Linked DNA regions of Variovorax paradoxus. The protein of the gene in region 2 interacts with the protein of the main gene of each other region in a pairwise test. Links are inferred from orthologs where the notes say so. Each region holds a gene or a part of one and is shown on either strand. Other genes may lie near its edges.

Evidence for each region.
Region 1: the proteins of gyrA (region 2) and gyrB interact in binary tests that used the Escherichia coli proteins (3 or more experiments, as listed by UniProt). The link is inferred for Variovorax paradoxus from one-to-one orthologs.

The regions. Positions count from the first base shown.
Region 1 is NZ_CP123990.1:179,830-195,740, forward strand. Bases 794-3,942 are described here. They hold gyrB (DNA topoisomerase (ATP-hydrolyzing) subunit B), read left to right. Parts: upstream 794-1,117; coding sequence 1,118-3,742; downstream 3,743-3,942. Other genes in these bases: dnaN (DNA polymerase III subunit beta), read left to right, coding at 794-983. In the rest of the region: more of dnaN, read left to right, coding at 1-793; QHG62_RS00835 (alpha/beta fold hydrolase), read right to left, coding at 3,982-4,953; QHG62_RS00840 (hypothetical protein), read right to left, coding at 5,273-5,539; QHG62_RS00845 (hypothetical protein), read left to right, coding at 5,836-6,357; QHG62_RS00850 (hypothetical protein), read left to right, coding at 6,500-6,985; QHG62_RS00855 (metallophosphoesterase), read left to right, coding at 7,116-8,363; QHG62_RS00860 (polyhydroxyalkanoate granule-associated phasin), read right to left, coding at 8,384-8,881; QHG62_RS00865 (acyloxyacyl hydrolase), read left to right, coding at 9,087-9,662; QHG62_RS00870 (lysylphosphatidylglycerol synthase domain-containing protein), read right to left, coding at 9,659-10,627; cardiolipin synthase ClsB, read right to left, coding at 10,686-11,957; QHG62_RS00880 (endonuclease/exonuclease/phosphatase family protein), read right to left, coding at 11,972-12,754; QHG62_RS00885 (serine/threonine protein kinase), read left to right, coding at 12,996-13,424; QHG62_RS00890 (Spy/CpxP family protein refolding chaperone), read right to left, coding at 13,520-14,089; QHG62_RS00895 (flavodoxin family protein), read right to left, coding at 14,238-15,356; QHG62_RS00900 (pirin family protein), read right to left, coding at 15,438-15,911. UniProt on the Escherichia coli protein: DNA gyrase negatively supercoils closed circular double-stranded DNA in an ATP-dependent manner to maintain chromosomes in an underwound state.
Region 2 is NZ_CP123990.1:1,108,868-1,115,345, forward strand. The notes cover bases 3,308-6,461. They hold gyrA (DNA gyrase subunit A), read right to left. Parts: upstream 6,154-6,461; coding sequence 3,508-6,153; downstream 3,308-3,507. Other genes in these bases: QHG62_RS05315 (DUF2059 domain-containing protein), read right to left, coding at 3,308-3,511; ompA (outer membrane protein OmpA), read left to right, coding at 6,377-6,461. In the rest of the region: QHG62_RS05300 (prephenate dehydrogenase), read right to left, coding at 1-628; pheA (prephenate dehydratase), read right to left, coding at 643-1,764; serC (3-phosphoserine/phosphohydroxythreonine transaminase), read right to left, coding at 1,789-2,922; more of QHG62_RS05315, read right to left, coding at 2,924-3,307; more of ompA, read left to right, coding at 6,462-6,478. UniProt on the Escherichia coli protein: A type II topoisomerase that negatively supercoils closed circular double-stranded (ds) DNA in an ATP-dependent manner to maintain chromosomes in an underwound state.

The DNA.
Region 1 (15,911 bases), 930 kb from region 2 along the record:
AGCTGCAGCTCACAACCAGCGACCTCGAGATCCAGATCCGCACCACGGCCGAGCTTGGCGGCGACGAAGGCAACTTCACCACCACCATCGGCGCGCGCAAGCTCATCGACATCCTGCGCACCATGCCGGCCGACCAGACCGTGAGCCTCGAATCGAGCGCGAGCAAGCTGGTGCTCAAGGGCGGCAAGAGCCGCTTCACGCTGCAGTCGCTGCCGGCCGAAGACTTTCCGCTGGTGCAAGAGGCCGCCAATTTCGGCCCCGTGTTCAGCGTGCCGCAAAAGACGCTGAAGGACCTGCTCTCGCAAGTCTCCTTTGCCATGGCCGTGCACGACATCCGCTACTACCTCAACGGCATCCTGTTCGTGGCCGAAGGCAAGCAGCTGAGCCTGGTGGCCACCGACGGCCACCGCCTGGCGTTTTCGTCGGCCACGCTCGACGTCGAAGTGCCGCGCCAGGAAGTGATTCTTCCGCGCAAGACCGTGCTCGAAATGCAGCGCCTGCTGTCTGACGCCGAAGGCGCCATCGAGATGCAGTTTGCGAACAACCAGGCCAAGTTCAGCTTTGGCGGCATGGAGTTCGTTACCAAGCTGGTCGAGGGCAAGTTCCCCGACTACAACCGCGTGATTCCCAAGAACCACAAGAACAGCGTCACGCTCGGCCGCGCCCCTTTGCTGGCCAGCCTGCAGCGCACCGCCATTCTGACCAGCGAAAAGTTCAAGGGCGTGCGCCTGAACATCGAGCCCGGCACGCTGCGCATTGCATCGAACAACGCCGAGCAGGAAGAAGCACAGGACGAGCTCGACATCGACTACGGCGGCGACGCCATCGAGATCGGCTTCAACGTAACCTACCTGATCGACGCCCTCGCCAATATGGGCCAGGACATGGTCAAGCTGGACCTGGCCGACTCCAACAGTTCCGCCCTTTTGACCATCCCCGAGAACGCATCCTTCAAATATGTCGTGATGCCGATGCGGATCTAGAAGACAGAAAACACAGCGCCTTGCGCAGACAGCCCGCGGCCCTCCGCGGGTTTGCGCTTTCAAGAGGCAGGAAAAGCAGGCCGCCAAGGCCCGAAAAATCCCGTGAATGCCGTGAGAGATAGAGGAATATCCGAATGAGTGCAGAAGAAAACAAGCCCGAAGTGCCCCACACCGAACCGGTCTACACGCCCGAGATCGAGAGTGCGGTGCCGATCGAGATCACGCCCGCCGACACCAGCTACGGCGAAGGCTCGATCACGATCCTCGAAGGGCTCGAGGCGGTGCGCAAGCGCCCCGGCATGTACATCGGCGACACCTCCGACGGCACGGGTCTGCACCACCTGGTGTTCGAAGTGGTCGACAACTCCATCGACGAAGCGCTGGCCGGCCACTGCGACGACATCGTCGTGACCATCCATAGCGACAACTCGATTTCCGTCACCGACAACGGCCGCGGCATTCCCACCGGCGTGAAGATGGACGACAAGCACGAGCCCAAGCGCTCGGCTGCCGAAATTGCGCTGACCGAGCTGCACGCCGGCGGCAAGTTCAACCAGAACAGCTACAAGGTGTCGGGCGGCCTGCACGGCGTGGGCGTGAGCTGCGTGAACGCGCTGAGCGTGATGTTGCGCCTGGTAGTGCGCCGCGAGGGCAAGATCCACGAACTCGAATTCAGCCGTGGCTTCGTGCAGAACCGCTTGCTCGAAACCGTGAACGGTTTCGAAGTCTCGCCCATGAAGATCATCGGCGACACGGACAAGCGCGGCACCGAGGTGCACTTTCTGCCCGACACGGAAATCTTCAAGGAGAACAACGATTTCCACTACGAAATCCTCTCCAAGCGCCTGCGCGAGCTGAGCTTTCTGAACAACGGCGTGCGCATCCGCCTGAAGGACGAGCGCACCGGCAAGGAAGACGACTTCTCGGGCGCCGGCGGCGTGCGCGGCTTTGTCGAATTCATCAACAAGGGCAAGACCGTCCTGCATCCGAACTCGTTCTATGCAGCGGGCGAAAAGCCGGCCGACACCTACGGCGGCATTCCCGGCACGCACATCGGCGTTGAAGTGGCCATGCAGTGGAACAGCGGCTACAACGAGCAGGTGCTGTGCTTCACCAACAACATTCCGCAGCGTGACGGCGGCACCCACCTCACGGGCCTGCGTGCCGCGATGACCCGCGTCATCAACAAGTACATCGAAGAAAACGAGCTGGCCAAGAAGGCCAAGGTCGAAGTCACCGGCGACGACATGCGCGAAGGCCTGTGCTGCGTGCTGAGCGTGAAAGTGCCCGAGCCCAAGTTCTCCAGCCAGACCAAGGACAAGCTGGTGTCCAGCGAAGTGCGCGCGCCGGTCGAAGACATCGTCGGACGCCTGCTCACCGATTACCTGCAAGAGCGCCCGAGCGACGCGAAGATCATCTGCGGCAAGATCATCGAGGCCGCCCGCGCCCGCGAAGCCGCGCGCAAGGCCCGCGAAATGACGCGCCGCAAGGGCGTGCTCGACGGCATGGGCCTGCCCGGCAAGCTGGCCGACTGCCAGGAAAAGGACCCGGCGCTGTGCGAGGTCTACCTGGTGGAGGGCGACTCCGCCGGCGGCTCCGCCAAGCAGGGCCGCGACCGTAAGTTCCAGGCCATCCTGCCGCTACGCGGCAAGATTCTGAACGTGGAAAAAGCGCGCTACGAGAAGCTGCTCACCAGCAACGAAATTCTCACCATGATCACGGCGCTGGGCACCGGTATCGGCCGCGCCGGCGCCACCACCGCGGGCGGCGGGGCGGACGACTTCAACGTTGCCAAGCTGCGCTACCACCGCATCATCATCATGACCGACGCCGACGTTGACGGCGCGCACATCCGCACGCTGCTGCTCACGTTCTTCTACCGGCAGATGCCCGAGCTGGTCGAGCGCGGCCACATCTACATTGCCCAGCCGCCGCTCTACAAGGTGAAGGTCGGCAAGGAAGAGCAATACCTGAAGGACGGCCCCGCGCTGGACGCCTTCCTGCTCAAGGTGGCCCTGAAGGACGCGAGCATCGAGACCGGCGGCCCCAACTCGACCACCCTGAGTGGCGACACTCTGGCCGAGCTCGCGCGCAAGCACCAGCTGGCCGAAGCCGTGATTGCGCGCCTGCGCAACTTCATGGACGCCGAAGCGCTACGCGCCATTGCCGACGGCGTGGCGCTCGACCTGGACACCACGCCCGCGGCCGAAGCCTCGGCCGTGGCGCTGCAAGCCAAGCTGCGCGAACTCAACACCACCGGCGTGCCCGCCGAAGTGAGCAGCGAGTTCGACGCCCGCACCGACAAGCCGCTGCTGCGCATCAGCCGCCGCCACCACGGCAACATCAAGAGCAGCGTGCTCACGCAAGACTTCGTGCACGGCGCCGACTACGCTGCGCTCGCCGAAGCCGCCAACACCTTCCGCAACCTGCTGAGCAGCGAGGGCGCCATCGTCCGCCGCGGCGAAGGCGAGCGCGCCAAGGAAGAAAAGGTGGCCGACTTCCGCATCGCGATGAAGTGGCTCATCGGCCAAGCCGAAAACGCCACCTCGCGCCAGCGCTACAAGGGCCTGGGCGAAATGAACCCCGCACAGCTGTGGGAAACCACCATGGACCCGACCGTGCGCCGCCTGCTGCGCGTGCAGATCGACGACGCGATCGAAGCCGACCGCGTGTTCACGATGCTGATGGGCGACGAAGTGGAGCCGCGCCGCGAGTTCATCGAGCAGAACGCGCTGCGGGCTGCGAATATCGACGTGTAGCAAGCACGGCAGCTAAGTCGCCGCCGCGAACAGCTGCTGTAAAAACGATAAAGCGCCCAGCGATGCTGGGCGCTTTTTTTATTCCAAGCCCAACTGTGGCTTGGATTTCTTCGGGACCTCTACCGAGGATTGGGAGCTACTGCCCCTGCCCCCAGAATATCCACCACCACACGCCCATCCGCTTACAGGCAGGCCATCAGGCGCGCCGAGCGCGGCACGCCTGTTCTGGATTCACGGCTTCAAGCCGGGAGACGAGCAATGAAGCTGCGCATGTACCGAATGAACTCTGCCGGCTCTTCCTGAAACGGCCAGTGTCCGCTATTGGCGAAATACTTCAGCGCGGCGCCCGGAATGTTCTTTGCCAGCTTTTCGTCATCGCCAAAACGCCAGATATCACCCGAGCCATAGTTAACCGACGTGGGAACATTGATGGACGACAACCGCGAAACAAAGTTGTAGTCGGCCAGAAGCTGGTTGCCGCGATTGAACGCCGCGCCTGAGTAAATTGTCCTTTGATCGACGTCTGCGATAACCCCGGGCGGCGGGGTTGCATTGTTGTAATACAAAGGCGCGCCGGCGGTCCATTTTTTACGAAGATCCTCATCGCTCGCGACTGGAGCTGTCAGCAATTGGCCCAGGGCTGCTTGCTGGTCAGGCGTTCCGCCGACCGGATTGCGCTGAACGAAAGATGCGGTGTCTGCCGCCGTGCACGACAACACCAGCCCCGAAAGGCGATCAGGAAACCGCAACGCGAAATCTAGCGCAACAAAACCACCGAACGAGTGGCCGACAAGAACGAACTTGTCGATGCCGAGCGCCTTGGTCAATGCGTTGCAATCCGCGCTCATGCGCTCGAGGGTCAGCTCGTCATAGCTGGCCGGGCGGTCCGATTTGCCTTGTCCCAACTGGTCGTAGCAAACGATGCGGGCGTGGTCGGCAAGCGGATCGATGAAAGGGCGGAAGTATTGGTGATCCAGGCCCAGGCCGCCGTGCATGAAGACGATTGGAACCCCCTTGCCGGAGCTCACGTGGTAAAGGTTTTTTCCGTTCACGGAAGCGAACCCCGAAGTCTCGGCTTTGGGAGCAGGCGAAGGAGCGATGGGCCAGACGGCATTGCCGCCCTCGCCACTTCCTCCTCCGCCGCAGCCGGCGAGGGTCAAGACTGAAAAAATGGACCCGGCTGCATTGAAATTACGTCGGCTGATCGTCACCAGAAAACCTCCCCGGAGCGGGCCGACAAACGATATTTGTGGCCGACTCTTGACTGTCTCGGAAAGCCACAAAAAAAGCGGCGCGAAGGGCGTAATAAATTAGCCCTGCGCGAGTCTAGATTCGCTTTGCCGCCGCTTATGTGAACCCGCGATCCGGGGTGTTTTTTTGAGCGAGATCGAGATATCTTTCACGATCCAAGCTCGGGGGAATTGCTGGAAGAAAACGCCTGAACGTCTAATTCAAGTAAATACTTGACATTGATTTAATTCGATGACTGACGCCAGCAAAATTTACCGCGAATTGATGTGACGGTTCCGGTTACGGCATACGCATCGCGCGCCTGCCGCCAATGCCGCCCTGCAACACGCGGGCGACGCGCGCCAGCCCGCCGGTCCCGCTGGCCGCTCGGCCAACCAGTGCGCCGCCTGCAGCGCCCGCCAGCACGCGGCGCACGAGCGACCGGCTGCGCCCGGCCGTCAGCAGCAGCAGAACGCCCGCGCCCAGAACGGCGAGGTGCTCACCCGGAAAGTCCGGCCGCTGGGCGTCCATCTTCTTGACTGCCTCGATCCTGGATCCGATGTTCATTGGAAGCTCCTTTTCTGTACGAACTTCTTCATATCAAGCGAGGCAATGCACCGGTGTAGGCGCCGGTCACGTGCAACGTGCCGAATCGGGCGTACGGCACCGCTCTCAGGGTTTTCACATAGAGGAAGACCAAAAACGGCCGGGCGGCCCGTCATACAGGCGTCACAAGCTATTAAAACAATAGCGTTCAATACTTTCGCGAGGATCGTTCCTCGTAAACGCTATATCTAGCCCGACTCTTGCTAAGCAAAATCCTCGACGGATTCACGTCACCCATGATCGAGGACATCGAAGCAATGAACCTTTTGCGTCTCCGGCAGCCGATGGCTGCGTTGGTATTGGGCGGCACAGCAGCATTCTTGGGGGCCATGGCCACATCGGCCCATGCGTTCTCGAACCCGCCCATACAGATGGCGCAAGGCGTCGAATACATGTGCGGGGGCACGAGCAAGGCCGAGGCGTCGTTCATGCAGATGGTGTCGCCGCGGTGGGCGGCGACCATCGAGTTCGGCATCAACGACAGCACGCAAAAGAGCAATTTCCCGGTGCGGGCCGCGGTTCAGGTGCGCGAAAAGTACACGGGCCGCCCCGTGATGGAGGCGCAGTCGAACGGCCCCTACATGCTGGCCCGGCTCGATCCCGGCGCATACGACGTGAACGTGACGCTCGGCGGCCTGACGATCACGCAGACACTGACCGTGATTGCCGGCGTGCCGGCCCGCGCGGTCTTCATGTGGCCTTCGAACTTCGACATGGCGTCGGTGCTGCCGCCCGCGCCGCAAACGCAGGCATTCGCGCAGACATCCGCCGCCCGCTGAACCCCGCTTTCCCCCGGTTCAGGCTGCGGGGACGACGGGGCCGGTCTTTCCTCTTTTCTTGTTAAGCCTTGCCTAAGGCCCGCGCCGCACAGTGGCGTCGTGGCTCTTTGCCACGCAGACAAGGAAGAAAGGATTTCAGACCATGACCTCCCTGATTTCATCTCGCCGGCGGCCCCTTGCGGCCGCCGCGCTGTGCGGCGCCGTTCTTCTTGCGGCGCTTTCTCCGGCGCACGCGGCGGTCAACCCGCCCATCTACATGACGCACGGCATCGAGTACATGAGCGGCGGCATCGGCAGCGACGAGGCCCAGCTGATGGAAACCGTGGCGCCACGCTGGCCGGCCACCTTCGAATTTGCCATCAAGGACCACAAGGGCGCCGAGTTCGCGGCCGACGTTCACGTGACGGTGCGCAACAGCAAGGGCGCCGCGCTGATCGACAACGTGGTGTCGGGCGGCCCGTTCATGGTGGCCCGGCTCGACCCCGGGACTTACGAAGTGGAGGCTCGCTTGCTTGGAAACACGCTCAAGCAAACGCTGCACGTCTTGCCGGGTACGCCCGCAAAGGTGGCATTCGTGTGGCCAGCCGGCACCGACATGGCATCTGCCGGCACGCGCCCGGTGCAGTAGCGCGCGTGTGCGGCCGGTACCCTTGCCGCTGAGCCGTGCGGTTCGGCGCATGTATCGCCGGCAACGCCTGCTATCTGGATACCCGACGCTATAGAAAAAATAGCGGCCTGTGGCCGAGCGGCCGTCTTGAATGCGCGGCATGCGCCTTGCACATGTTGCGTCCCGGGCAGTGCCCGTTCCCATTGCCCCCATGCCGATACGTCCCCTGAGCGTCCTCACCGCGCTACTGCATGTCTACATAGCGCTGCGCCTGGTGCCGGCGCTGGCCATGCTCACGCCCGCCTGGCCGCTGCCGCTTGCCGCGCTCGCCGTTTCGGCTTTCACGATTCCGCTGCCGTTCGTTTCGCGCCGCTCGGAGCGCAGCGCTTCGCTGAAAGAGGCGCTCAAATGGACCGGGCTGATCAGCATGGGCTGGTTCTCCTCGATGTTCGTGCTGACGCTGCTGCGCGACGTGGGCCTGTTGCTCACCTGGCTTGCGAGCGCGGTGGCCGGCCTGCAGGTGTCCTGGAGCGCGGTGCTGCCGTGGAGCGCAATGGCCGTTCCGGTGGTGGCCACACTGGCATCGCTGGTGGGTTTTCTCAATGCCCGCCGCACCGCGGCCGTCAAGCGTGTGGAGGTTCCCATCCAGGGACTGCCTTCCGCGCTCGAGGGCTTCACGATTGCGCAGCTCAGCGACATCCACGTTGGGCCGACGATCCGGAGCGACTACATCCAGCGCATCGTCGACGCCGTGAACCGCCTCGGCGCCGACGCCATCGCGATCACCGGCGACCTGGTGGACGGCACCGTGGCCGAGTTGCGCGAGCACATTGCACCCCTGGCCGGCCTTCGCGCGCGGCACGGCACCTTCGTGGTCACGGGCAACCACGAGTACTACGCCGGCGCCCACGCGTGGATCGACGAACTGCGCCGGCTCGGGCTGAAGGTGCTGCTCAACGAGCACGTGGTGTTGCAGACGCGCAATGTGCGCGGTGCGCAGAACGACGAAGAACTGTTCGAAAGCCAGCTGGTGCTTGCCGGGGTGACCGACTTCACCGCCGGCCATTTCGATGCCGCGCATGAAAGCGATCCGCATCTTGCGCTGCACGACGCGCCGCCGCTGGTGCACACGCGCGTGCTGCTGGCCCACCAGCCGCGCAGTGCGCCGCTCGCGGCCCGGGCCGGCTACCAGCTGCAGCTGTCGGGCCACACGCATGGCGGGCAGTTCTTCCCGTGGAACTTGTTCGTGCCGATGCAGCAGCCCTTTACCGCCGGCCTGCACCGGCTGCAGGACATGTGGATCTACGTGAGCCGCGGCACCGGCTACTGGGGGCCGCCCAAGCGATTTGGCGCACCTTCCGAAATCACCCTGGTCACGCTGGTTCCGGCGCGCGGCTGACGCTGCTTTTCCCGGTCAGGTCAGGCGCGCTGCTCCGCCAGGCGGCGGGCGTTGGAGGTAGCCGCTGCGTGGATCGGCTTGAGCCCTTCGCGCGCAATGCGGACCGCCGTGCCCGAGAGCTGGCCGGCGGTGCTGACCGCGCGGGTGGTGGCCTTGACGAACGCATCGCCCCGCACCGCCGCCTGCGCGGGCGTGATGCTGCCGGCCATCGACAGAAAAGCCCCGGCGCTCAGAAACCATTGCTGCAGCACGCGGCTCGTGAGCGAGACATGGCTGCTGTGCCATTGCCTGGCCATCGCAGCGCCCGCTTCACCCGCGGCAGCGAGCTTTTCATCGCCCATGAGCTGGAACTCCGCAAGGTCCGCCGGGCTGGGCGTGAGCCCCGCCTTGGCCATGCGCTCGGTGCGCATCTGGATTACCGAGCCCGAGGACAGCAGCATCTCGTGGGTCTTCAGGGCCATGTCGGCCCACAGCATCAGCGGGCTGGCCAAACGGGCGGCAGAGGTAAGAGACGACATGGGCGAGGGCCGATCTATGAGGATGAATGAACACCACTATAGGCCCGCGAGCGCCCGGATTGCTGCACTGCAACAAAATCAACTCTGCAGGAATGTTGAACAAGTCCTACTTTGCGATATGGCAATAGCCTCGGCTTGAGGCGCGAAACGGGGCGGAAAGTAATTATTTCCGTCCTTTCCATCATTTGCTTTCAAAAACCACATCATGAAAGTACCTCCTTCCGCGTCCCTCGGGGCTGCGGTGTTCGCAGGCATTCTTGGCCTGCTGGGCACCGAAGCTCATGCGTTCGAAGACAGCGCACGCGGCTTCTACTTCGAGGGCGGCCGTGCACCGCACGGCGACAAAGGGGCCACCAATTCGGCCACGGTAGGGGTAACGTTGCCCTGGTCTCTGCGCCAGCCGGTGCATGAAGGCGCACTGACTTCCTATTGGGACCTGTTCATCAGCCAGTGGCATGCGCCGGCGCTTGGCAGCGGTTCGCGCAACTACACGCAAATTGGTGCCATCTACACCTGGCGCTACCGCTTCGGCGCCGGCAGCTCCCCGTGGTTCGCCGAAGGCGGCGTGGGCGGCACGGTGATGGACCACCTCTACAACACGCCGGACCGCACCTTCAGCACCGCATTCCAGTTCACCGAAGTGCTGGGCGTGGGACGCAGTTTTGGCGAGAACGGGAAGCACGAGCTCACGTTGCGCGTGCAGCATTTTTCGAACGCGGGCATCAAGAAGCCGAACCCGGGCGAAAACTTTGTCCGGCTGCGCTACACGTATCACTTCTAGCCGCCCGCTCGGCGCGGCCTGGCGCGCCTGCGCCGGGTGCGCAGCTCGGTGACAAAGTAGGCCACGGTGGCCACCGCCAGCGGCAAGAGGTAATACAGCCCGCGGTAGACCAGCAGCACGCCCAGCAGCTTGCCTTGCGGCACCTGGTGCGAGAGCAGGGCGATGAACACCGCTTCCAGTACGCCAAGGCCCGCCGGCACGTGCGTGACCACGCCCGCCACCGCGGCCACCAGCAGCACTGCGAGCACCTGGTGGAAAGCCACCTCGCCCTGCAGCAGCACCCAGATCACGCCGCCGATCAGCGACCAGTTCAGGCACGACATGGCCAGCTGGAGCAGCGCCATGCGCAGCGCCGGCACCTTGAAGAAAAAGCGCCGTACGCGAAACACGCGCCCGCTGGCAAACGCGCACAGCACAAGATAGGCCGCCGCCAGCAGCAGCAGCACCGCGCCAAGAATCCGCAGGCCGCCGTTGTCGATCTTCCATTCCTCGGGCAAGTCCATCGGCCAGAAGCAGAAGGCCGCGCCCGCCACCACCAGGTAGCCGAGCCAGTTGGTGAGCATGCTGAAGCCGAGCACGCGGGTGATGGTCTCGTTCGAAAGCCCCAGGCGCGAATACAGCCGATACCGGAACGCCACGCCACCCACCAGCGAGCCGAGGTTCAGGTTGAAGGCATAGCTGATGAAGGTCACCCCCATCACGCTTGCCGCGCGCAGCTTGTGGCGGGTGAGGTACCGGCCCAGCAGGTCGTAGGTGCTGTAGGTTGCAAAGCTGCCGGCGGCAAGCGCGCCCGCCAGCAGCAGCGTGGAGGCGGGCAGCGAGCGCATCGCGTCGAACACCTCCTGCCAATCGATGGCGCGCGCCTGGTTCACGAGCAGCCATGCAATAAGGCCGAAGAAGCCCCACAGCGCGATGCGGCGCATCCAAGGCCACCAGGGGCGGTGCGCAATGCTCATGGTGCTCATCATGGAAAAGCCGCCGTGCGGTTTGCAGCCGTAGTCGCCCTGTGAGCGGCTTGCCGGTTCATGCGGCTTCCGTGGTCTGGGTGGCGCCGTTCTCGCCGGCTTTTTCTCGCTGCTCGCGCTTTTCGGCAAGGTCGGTGGCTTCGGCCAGCGTCAGCCGCGGCACCTGGCGCGGCAACCAGCCCAGCCATGACGGATACCAGCGCAGGAAGTGAAAGATGAAGAAGCTGCGCACCAGCCGCCAGCCGCTCCATTCGCTGGCCAGGTCGTCCTCGCCAATCACCTTGCAGCTCTCGCGCATCAACGTGTCCATGCGCTGCCACAGCAGCTGGTTGAACGCCTTGTCGCGCGCGATCACGTTGGCTTCGAGGTTGAGCGAAAGGCTCAGCGGATCGAGGTTGCTCGAGCCCACCGTGGTCCAGTCGTCGTCGATCAGCGCAATCTTCGCGTGCAGCGGACGGTCGCAGTATTCGAAGATGCGCACGCCCGAATGCAGCAGGTGGTGATAGAGCATGCTCGCAGCCGTCTTGACGATCGGCATGTCGGGCTCGCCCTGCAGGATCAGCCGTACGTCCACGCCGCGGCGCGCGGCGCGCCGCAGCTCCTTGATGAGCCGGTAGCCCGGAAAGAAATACGCATTGGCAATCACGATGCGCCGTCGCGCGGCGCGAATCGCGGCCAGGTACTGGCGCTCGATGTCGTTGGTATGGCGGCGGTTGTCGCGCGTGACGAACATCGCCTCGACTTGGCCCACGGATTCCCGCGCGACCGGCGGCGCCTGCTTGAGGCGGCGCCGGAACCAGCGCGGCCCCTTGTCCCCGAGCGCAATGGCACGCAGCACAAACTGGTGAATCTGCGCCACGATGGGCCCGCGCAGCTCGACCGAGTAGTCCTGCTTGGCCTTGGGCCCGAAGTCGAGCAGGTGGTCGGCCGAATAATTGATGCCGCCCACAAAGGCCAGCTCACCGTCGATCACCACGATCTTGCGGTGCATGCGGCGGAACACATTCAGCCGCTGGCCCAGGATGCGCTTGCCCGGATCGAACACGCGCATCTTCACGCCGGCCGAGCTCAGCTCTTCGATGTACTCCCGCGAGAGATCGGGCGAACCGAATCCGTCGACCAGCACGTCGACCTTCACGCCGCGCTGGGCCGCCGCCCGCATGGCGGCATGCAGCGCCATGCCCACCTTGTCCTCGAAGAGGATGAAGGTCTCGACGATCACCTCGCGCTTGGCTTGGCGAATGGCGTCGAACACGCGCGGAAAAAACTCCTCGCCGTTCTCGAGCAACGAGATGCTGTTGCCACCGACCCAGCGGGCTCTCTGGTCCATGTCGGCCGCCATCTTCAAAGGTCGATGTTCGCCACCAGCGGCGCATGGTCCGACAGGTGCGACCAGGGCTTGCGCGGCAGTACCACCGGCGCATGCACCCCGGCGTTGCGAACATAGATGCGGTCGAGCGACAGCAGCGGAAAGCGCGACGGAAAAGTCTTGGCAGCCGAGCCGTTCGCACTGACGAACACCTCGCGCAAGGCGGCGCCTTCTTCGAGCACCCGGTGGGCGCGGCCGCGCCAGTCGTTGAAGTCGCCCGCGACGATCAGCGGCGCATCGGCCGGCACTTCGTCGCGCACGATATGGCAAAGCAGCTCCAGCTGCTGCTGCCGGTGCGCTTCTGCCAATCCCAGGTGGGCGCAGATCGCATGCACGTCGACGGGGCGGCCGGGCAGGCGGATCACGCAGTGCAGCAGCCCGCGCTTTTCGGGGCCGGCCACCGACACGTCGTGGTTGCGGTAATGCACGATCGGAAATTTGGAAAGCACCGCGTTGCCGTGATGCCCCCGCGGGTACACGGCATTGCGCCCGTAGGCGAACTGGGGCCACATGGTGTCGGCCAGAAATTCGTAGTGCGGCGCCTCGGGCCAGTTGTTCACCTTGCGCGAATGGCGCGAATGGGTGCCCAGCACTTCCTGCAGGAACACCACGTCGGCGCCCACGGTGCGCACCGCATCCCGCAGTTCCGGAAGAATGAACTTGCGGTTGAGTGCAGTGAAGCCCTTGTGGGTGTTCACGGTCATCACCTTGATCGAGGTCGGCGAAGCGGCGGCGAGTGGAATCGGTGAGGAAGACATCGGTCTTGCCGTTGTACGTTGCCGCGCCGTCCGCGCCTGTAGGAACGCGCCACCTTATTCACAGGCTTTGCCGCCGGCCTTCGCGGCAGGGGCGCGAGTTCCTACAGGCAGGCCTGCCTCACCCCGACACCTGCGCCATTGCGGGCCTCCTACGGTGATTTCAGGACCCAGAAAAAGGTCCAGGTCCATAGGTCCGTCTTTCCACTTCGTTCATCCGTCGAGACAAGCAAAGGAACACACCATGAAGCACGCAATCTTTCGCGCCACGGCGCTGGCCGGCCTGATGGCCATGGCCGGCACCGCGATGGCGCAGGCCACCTCGATACCCGCCCAGCCCGACCCGGCCGTGGGCGGCCAGGCCAGCACGCAGACGCCCTCCGGCGTGCCCAACCCGCCGCAGCGGCCCGATGCGAGCATGCCCAATTCGCGCGAGGCCGTGAAGGCCGAGGCCCGCGCCCACAACCGCAACAACGCCAACAACCCGGTGCCCAAGGGTGAAGCCAGCACCACGGTCAACGCGCAGCCCAATGCCATGCCGCGGCCCACGGGCGAAATGTCGCGTGCCGAGGTGAGCCAGCAAGCCCGCAAGACCAAGCCCCAGTTCGGCCAGAAGGGCGAACGGCCGGACGTGCCGACGAACCCGACTGAAAAGACGGGTACACCGCAATAAAGCACTGCGTGTACGAAAAAAGCCCGCCGATGCGCATGCATGGCGGGCTTTTTGATGCATGCGCCTTTTCAGGCGCTGCGTTCAGTCACTCGTGCTCAGCTCTTGGCGGGCGCTGCCGAGTGGTCGGGGCCATGGCCGCCGCGGTGGCCACGATGGCCGTGCATGCCGGCATGCACCGTTTCCGCGTCGAAGGTCTTCTGTTGCTCGGGCGTCAGCGTGGCGTAGAAGGTCTTGGTGGCTTCGGCGCGCTTCGCGAACCTTGCGCTGCGCTCGGCCTGGCGGGCCTGCATGCGTTCCAGGCGCTCCGGCGTGGTGAGCTTGGCAAATTCCGCGCGGTCCATGCGCTGCGGGCGGGCACCGGCCGGCGGCTGGGTGGCCGACGTGAAGCTGGTCCATGCGCCTTCCTGGGCGGAGGTCAGCTTGAGCTTTTCCTTCAGCGCAGCCAGGCGCTTGGCGCGATGCTCTTGCATGCGTTCCATGCGCTGGGCCGGATCCATGCGCTTGTGCTGCGCCTTGGGCGCGGCAGCGTCTGCTTGCGCAACGGCCGCAGGGGGCGTGGAAGACGTGGCGGGCGCAGCCGGAGCCTGCGCAAAGGCACCCGAAGAGGCGAGGGCGGCCGAACCGAGAAGGCTGGCCCAGACAATGCGTTGGCGAAGAGAGATCATGAAAAGTGCTTCCTTTCGAAGAAGCCTGCCGCCAATGGGCAGCAGGTGAAGCGAAGTGTGGAAGACCTCTGTATCTCCCCGGTGAGCCGGAAGTGAGCGTGCGTAAAGAATCATGAACCGCGTGGGCCCTGCGCCCCCGCAGCGTGACTTATTTGGGCCTCGCGGGCTTCAATCCACGATCGGGCGACTGCAGCTTGCCCGTGCGCATCTCGCCGACCGCAAGCGCCACGGCGCGCGCCACGTTGCGCACCTCTTCCTGCACGTCCTCATCGGCGTCCAGCGTCTCGTGGCTGGTGGCATAGGGTTCGTAGTAGCCGATGTAGCGGTCGAGGCGCGCCTGCGGGCCGGCATCGATGAGGCCCATCCAGTCGAGCCAGTCCGACAGGTTCCGGCGCACGCTTTCCGCGCCTGCCACGTCGCCGTGCACCACCACGCCATAGACGCGGCCATCGAGATGCTTGGGATAGCCCCAGCCCTCGAGTTCGAGCGCCTTGGCTTCTTCGGGCTTCTTGCCGTGGGTGCTGGTGGGATCGGGGTTGCCGCCGTCGGCGCACACCAGGCGGTCGATCATGAGCTTGAGCGGGCTGGCAGCCTGGTACCAATGCGTGGGCGTGAACAGGATCACGCCGTGCGCGGCCACCCAGCGTTCGTAGATCTCGTTCATCCAGTCGCCGGTCTGGCGCATCGAGTGGTTGGGGTAGCAGCTGCAGGGCCAGTGGCACAGCGGCATGGCGGTGGAAGCGCAGCCTTTGCAAGGATGGATATGGCGCCCGTATTCGGAGGTGAGCAGGCTGAGGTCGAGCACGTCGGCCTCGATGCCGCAGCCCTCGAGCACTTCGCGCGCAAGCTGCACCAGCCGCCATGTCTTCGAAATTTCACCGGGACAGGTGCCGTCGTTGCGCGGCGATCCATTCACCAGCAGCACGCGCGACCGCGTCTGCGGGCTGCGCCACGCAGCCTGGGCTGCATCGATGCGCGCCTTGGCTTCGAGCCAGTCGACGGACAGGTCGTAGTCCGGATCGGCATAGCCCGGGCCGGCTTTGCGCGTGACGGGCGCCTTGCGGCCCTCCTGGTAGGCCTCCCACGCAACAAGCTCGATGCGCTGCAATGCCTCCTTCTCGGCCTCGAAGGCTGGGTCGAGAAACGGCTGCATGAAGCGCTCATGAAACTGCTCGCGCTTCAACGTGTCGGGAGCCTGGCCCTTGCGAACCTGGGGAGCTTTGCTGGTGGTGGTCGGGGGGGCGGGGCGGGGCGTGCTGGGGGCCATGCCGGCCAATCTAAGCCGCGCGGCAGCGCCTGTGACCTGCGGGCAGTGCCGATTTTCGGTAGGCCTGCGACTACAGGATCATCAGAACTTGCCGTTCTGGAAATCGTGCACGGCCTCTTTCACCTGCTCCTGCGTGTTCATCACGAAAGGGCCGTATTGCGCGATGGGCTCGTTCAGCGGCTTGCCGGCAATCAGCAGCACGCGCGCAGGGCTGTGGTTGGTGGCACCCGCGCGCAGCACCACGCCGTCGCTGCCGGGGTCGTTGGCAAGAATGGCCATGCGGCGCGTGGGCACCTCACTGCCCGCGATCCACACCGACTCGCGGTACACATACACCAGCGCGTTGTGGTCGTCGGGCAGCGGCTGGGCAAACTCGGCGCCCGGCGGCACGGTGATGTCGAGGTACAGCGGCTCGGTGTGTTCGCGCCGCACCGCGCCCTGGATGCCGTGGCTTTCGCCGGCAATCACGCGCACATGAACGCCCGCAGCGGTGGTGTATTCGGGAATTTCCTCGCTCTGGATGTCGCGATACCAGGGCTCGCGCATCTTGTCCTT
Region 2 (6,478 bases):
AGCGGTCGCCTTGCGGCTGGGCGATGAGGGCGTTGACGTAGGCAAAGGCCAGCAGGTGCGGTAGATGGCTCACGGCCGCGAAGGCGCTGTCGTGCTCTTCGTGCGTCATGGTGACCACGTTGGCGCCGATGCCGCTCCAGAGCTGCGAGGCACGCTGCACGTTGGAGCGCAGCGTGGTCTTGACGGGAGTCAGCACGACCTTGCGGCCGGAATAGAGCGAAGCCTCGGCATGTTCGATGCCCGATACCTCCTTGCCGGCGATCGGGTGAGCCGGAACGAAGTTGGCAAACTGGCTTTGCAGGCCGTTGCGCGCGGCTTCGATCACGTCGCCCTTGGTCGAGCCCACGTCCATGACGAGCGTGTCGCTCGAAATGCCGTGGCGAATGGCCCTGAAGGTGGCTTCCGAAGCCGCCACGGGCACCGCGAGCAGCACAAGGTCTGCACCCGAAACCGCGAGCAGCGCGGAGGGCGCCACCACGTCGATCACGCCGAGCTGGCGCGCCCGCTCGGTGGTGGACGGCGACTTGCTGTAGCCGACCACGCGTTTCACAAGCTTTGCGCGCTTGAGTGCAAGCGCAAAGGAGCCGCCCATGAGGCCGCAGCCGATCAATCCCAATTGCTCGAACATGATGCGTGTCCGGCTCAGGCTTTGACGGGGTAGGCGCCAAGCACCTTGTAGAACGCGCAGAGGCCGCGGAGCTCTGCCAGTGCCGCAGCCACGTTGGGCTGCGAAGGGTGGCCGTCGAGGTCGATGTAGAAGTAGTACTCCCACTGTCCGGTGCGCGCGGGGCGCGACTCGAAACGGGTCATCGACACGTTGTTGAGCTTCAGCGGGACCAGCAGGTCATGCACGGCGCCGGGGCGGTTGGGCACGGAAACGATCAGGCTCGTGCAATCGCGCCCCGATGCCGGCGGCATGGCCAGCGTTTGCGGCAGGCAGATCACGGAGAAACGGGTACGGTTGTACGAGTCGTCCTGGATGGCGTGCGCAACGATGTGCAGCCCGAAGCGGGTGGCGGCGCGTTCGCCGGCCAGCGCGGCCCAGGCCGGGTTGGTGGCCGCGAGCCGCGCGCCTTCGGCATTGCTTGAAACAGCGCGCCGCTCGGCGTTGGGCAGGTGCTTCGAAAGCCAGGTCTGGCACTGTGCAAGCGCTTGCGGATGGGCGAGCACCGCCTCAACGCCGTCGAGCGTGTTGCTGCTGCGCAAAAGATGGTGCCGCACCAGCAGGCTGACTTCGCCGACCACGTGGGTGGGCGAATGAAGGAACAGATCGAGCGAACGCGTGACCACGCCTTCGGTCGAATTTTCGACGCCCACCACGCCATATTGGGCGCTGCCGGCTGCCGTGGCATGAAACACCTCGTCGAAGCTGGCGCAATAAATGAGGTCGGCGGCGCCGCCGAAGTATTCGATGGCGGCCTGCTCGCAGAAAGTGCCCTCGGGGCCGAGCACGGCAACGCGCTGGGGCGACTCGAGCGCCAGGCAGGCCGACATGATCTCGCGCCAGATGGCCGCCACATGCAGGTCCTTGAGCGGGCCTGCATTGCTCTTTTGCATCTTCTCGATGACTTGCGCCACGCGATCGGGGCGGAAAAACGGCGTGCCTTCGCGCTTCTTGACCTCGCCGACCAGCTCTGCCACGTGGGCCCGCTCATTGAGCAGGCTGAGCAGTTGCTGGTCGAGCGAATCGATCTGCACGCGCAGACCGGCAAGGCTTTCGGAGTTGTCGGGAGAAGAGGGCGGTGTTGGAGCGGAGGCGGTCATCGGTGCGAGCAGCTGGGCATGCGCCTAGGCATGCGATCGCTCGAATTCTCGCATGTAGCTCACAAGTGCCTGTACGCCTTCCAGCGGCATGGCGTTGTAGATGCTCGCGCGCATGCCGCCGACCGACTTGTGGCCCTTGAGCTGCAGCAGGCCGGCTTCCCGGGCGCCGGCCAGGAACGCATCGTTGCGGCTTTCGTCGGCGAGGAAGAAAGGCACGTTCATGCGCGAGCGGCAGCTCGGGTCGATCTTGTTCACATAGAACGAAGAGGCGTCGATGAACCCGTACAGCAGGTTCGCCTTCGCGATGTTGCGCTGCTCGATGGCGGCCACGCCGGTGAGCGCGCCTTCGGTCTGCTGCAGCAGCCACTGGAACGTGAGCCCGGCCATGTAGATGCCCCACGTCGGCGGGGTGTTGTACATGGACTTGTTGTCGGCCACGATCTTGTAGTTGAACGCGCTCGGGCAGATTTCGAGCGCATGGCCGAGCAGGTCGTCGCGCACGATCACGAGCGTGAGGCCGGCCGGCCCCAGGTTCTTTTGCGCACCGCCGAATGCAAGGCCCACGCGGCTCCAATCGACGCTGCGCGAAGCCACGTGCGACGAGAAGTCGATGACCAATGGCGCGGTGCTGCCAAGGGCCGCGAGGTCGGGCAGTTGCTGGAATTCGATGCCGTTGATGGTCTCGTTGGTGCACAGGTGCACGTACGAGGCATCTTGGCTCAGTTGCCAGCTCGAAGGATCTGGCAGCCTGGTGTGATGGTCGCCGGCGTTGCTTGCGGCGACGTGCGCAGTGCAATAACGCTGCGCTTCTTTCTGGGACTTGATGCTCCAGCTGCCGGTGATGACGAAGTCGGCGGTTTTGCCGCGCGACAGGTTCATCGGCACGATGGCGTTTTCGCCCAGCCCGCCACCCTGCATGAACAGGATGTGGAAATGCTCGGGCACAGCCAGCAGCGCGCGGATGTCGGCTTCGGCCTGGTTGCAGATTGCGCCGAACTCCTTGCCGCGATGGCTCATTTCCATCACGCTCATTCCGCTGCCCTGCCAGTCGAGCATTTCGGAGGCGGCGCGTTGAAGCACCGCCTCCGGCATGGCGGCCGGACCTGCGGAAAAATTGAATGGACGCGTGCCGACTGGCTGGGGCTGCTGCTGAGTCACGTCACTTCTTGGCGGGAGCCTTGGCCGGGGCCTTGGCGGGAGCGCCGCCTTGCTGGCCGCCGGTGGGTGCACCGAGTGCCTTGGCCACGTTTTCGTCGAGCGCGCGCATCTTCGGTTCGATGGTGGCGCGCGTTTCGGTCACGAGCTTTTCGGTCAGCGCGGTCTGCATCTTGGGATTGAGGTCCTGGTACTTCTTGCTGAGCGGCGAATTGATCCAGGCCAAGAGCTGCTTGAGTTCGTCTTCGGTGAAGTTCTGCTCGAGCAGCGGGGTCAGGGCAACCGGTGCCAGCTGCACGGCCTTGTCGCGCACGATCGGGTAGGCGTCGTCGAAATACTTCTTGAGCTCGGCGTCGGCAGCCTTGGCGGCCGATTCGCGCTTGGCTTCGGGTACCTGCGTTTGCAGGTACTGCGAGCCGGCCTGGGCAATCGGGGAGCTCGACTGTTCGACCAGGCCGCGCGCCAGCGATTCGATGCCGGGGCGCTGCACGTCGATGAACTGCTTGATGAGCGCAGCTTTGTCCTGGGCCATGGCGGCCATCGAGCTGCCAGCCAGGGCGACAGTCAGAAGTGCGAGCTTGAATTTTTTCACTGAGGGTTCTCCGTTGAAGATGTGGAAGTATCGTCTGCGCCCGGCTCGATCTCGCCGTTGGCGTCGTTCTCGACGATACGCTGTAGCCCGCTTAGTTTGGCGCCTTCGTCGAGCCCGATCAGCGTGACGCCTTGCGTTGCGCGACCTAGTTCACGAATCTCGGCAACCCGGGTGCGCACAAGCACGCCCTTGTCGGTGATGAGCATGATCTCATCGTCCGCATGCACGAGGGTGGCGGCAACGACCTTGCCGTTGCGCTCACTCTGTTGAATCGCAATCATGCCTTTGGTTCCGCGGCCATGACGCGTGTACTCGGTAATGCTTGTACGCTTTCCGTAACCATTTTCTGTGGCCGTGAGCACGCTTTGCTGCTCGTCCTCGGCCACCAGCATGGCGATGACGCCTTGCCCCGGGTCGAGCGACATGCCGCGCACGCCGCGCGCATTGCGGCCCAGCGGACGCACGTCTTCTTCGTCGAAGCGCACGGCCTTGCCGCCGTCGCTGAACAGCATCACGTCGTGCTTGCCGTCGGTAAGCGCCGCGCCGATGAGGTAGTCGCCCTCGTCGAGGTTCACGGCAATGATGCCGCCCTTGCGGGGGTTGTTGAATTCGTCGAGCGTGGTCTTCTTGACCGTGCCCATCGAGGTTGCCATGAACACATACTGGTCGGCCGGAAAGTTGCGCTTCTCGCCGGTGAGCGCGAGCGCCACGTTGATCTTCTCGCCTTCCTGCAGCGGGAACATGTTGACGATGGGCCGGCCGCGCGACCCGCGGGAGCCCGCCGGCACTTCCCACACCTTCAGCCAGTACAGCCGGCCGCGGTTGGAGAAGCACAGGATGTAGTCGTGCGTGTTGGCAATGAAGAGCTGGTCGATCCAGTCGTCTTCCTTGGTCACGGTGGCTTGCTTGCCGCGGCCGCCGCGCTTTTGTGCACGGTATTCGTTCAGCGGCTGGCTCTTGATGTAGCCGCTGTGCGAAAGCGTGACCACCATGTCGGTGGGTGTGATCAGGTCTTCGGTCGAGAGGTCGTAGGCGCTGTGCTCGACCAGGCTGCGGCGTGCGCCGAGCTTCGACTGGCCGAACTCCTGCTTGATGGTGCCGAGCTCTTCGCCAATGATGACCGAGACGCGCTCGGGCTTGGCCAGGATGTCGAGCAGGTCGTCGATCTCGGCCATGACCTCCTTGTATTCGGCAACGATCTTGTCCTGCTCGAGGCCGGTGAGGCGTTGCAGGCGCATCTGCAGGATTTCTTGCGCCTGGGTTTCCGAAAGGCGGTAGAGGCCGTCTGAACCCATGCCGAACTCGCGCTCCAGGCCTTCAGGCCGGTAGTCGTCGGCGTTGACCACCCCGCCGTCGGCGCGCGAACGGGTGAGCATTTCGCGCACCAGCTTGCTGTCCCAGCTGCGGGTCATGAGCTCGGCCTTGGCAACAGGCGGAGTGGGCGACTCGCGGATGATGCGGATGAACTCGTCGATATTGGCCAGCGCCACCGCCAGGCCTTCGAGCACGTGGCCGCGCTCGCGGGCCTTGCGCAGGGTGAAGACCGTGCGGCGCGTCACCACTTCGCGGCGGTGCTGCAGGAAGACCTCGATCAGGTCCTTCAGGTTGCACAGCTTGGGCTGGCCGTCGACCAGCGCCACCATGTTGATGCCGAAGGTGTCCTGCAGCTGCGTCTGCTTGTAGAGGTTGTTGAGCACCACCTCGGGCACTTCGCCGCGCTTGAGCTCGATCACGAGGCGCATGCCCGACTTGTCGGACTCGTCCTGGATGTGGCTGATGCCTTCGATCTTCTTCTCGTGCACCAGCTCGGCCATGCGCTCCTGCAGCGTCTTCTTGTTGACCTGGTAGGGAAGCTCGTCGACGATGATCGCCTGGCGCTGGCCGCGGTCGATGTCCTCGAAGTGGCACTTGGCACGCATCACCACCTTGCCCCGGCCGGTGCGGTAGCCGTCCCGGACGCCGTTGATGCCGTAAATGATGCCGGCGGTGGGAAAGTCGGGCGCTGGCACGATTTCCATCAGCTCGTCGATGGTGGCCTGCGGATTGCGCAGCATGTGCAGGCAGGCGTCCACAACCTCATTGAGATTGTGCGGCGGGATATTGGTGGCCATGCCCACCGCAATACCGCCGGAGCCATTCACCAGCAAATTGGGCAGTTTGCTCGGCAGAACCTTGGGTTCTTTTTCGGAGCCGTCGTAATTGTCTTGAAAATCGACCGTTTCCTTGTCGATATCGGCCAGCATTTCATGTGCAATTTTGGCCAGGCGGATTTCCGTATACCGCATTGCGGCCGCATTGTCTCCGTCGACCGAGCCGAAGTTACCTTGTCCGTCCACCAGCATATGGCGCATGGAAAAGTCCTGCGCCAGCCGCACGATGGTGTCGTAGACCGACTGGTCCCCGTGCGGGTGGTACTTGCCGATCACGTCGCCCACGATACGGGCGGACTTCTTATATGCCCGGTTCCAGTCGTTGTTGAGCTCGTGCATCGCATACAGCACGCGCCGGTGCACAGGCTTGAGGCCGTCGCGCGCATCGGGAAGCGCTCGGCCCACGATCACGCTCATGGCGTAATCGAGATAGCTGCTGCGCATTTCCTCTTCAAGACTGATGGGCAGGGTTTCTTTGGCGAAGGAGGTCATGAGCGAGAGGCTGGCGGCGGAAGGCGGAATTTTACGCTGTGAGGGGTGTCGTACCGCCGCAACACAAGGCGGCTATTCCGCCTCCGTCCTACGCTTCCGGGGGGCGCTGCAGCCTGTTTGCCAAAGACCCTATGGCACAATCGCCTCAACGTTTTGGGTGGTGGTCACTTAAAGCGTCCTTGATTCGCAGCGCGGCTGCGGCTTTTTCCCCAAGAGGAGAACCATGAAGAAACTGAATAAAGTGGCGATGATGTTTGCAGTCGCTGCGCTCGCCACTGCCGCCGGCGCGCAGACCCGTGTCACCGCTGCGAATGGCGGTCCTACG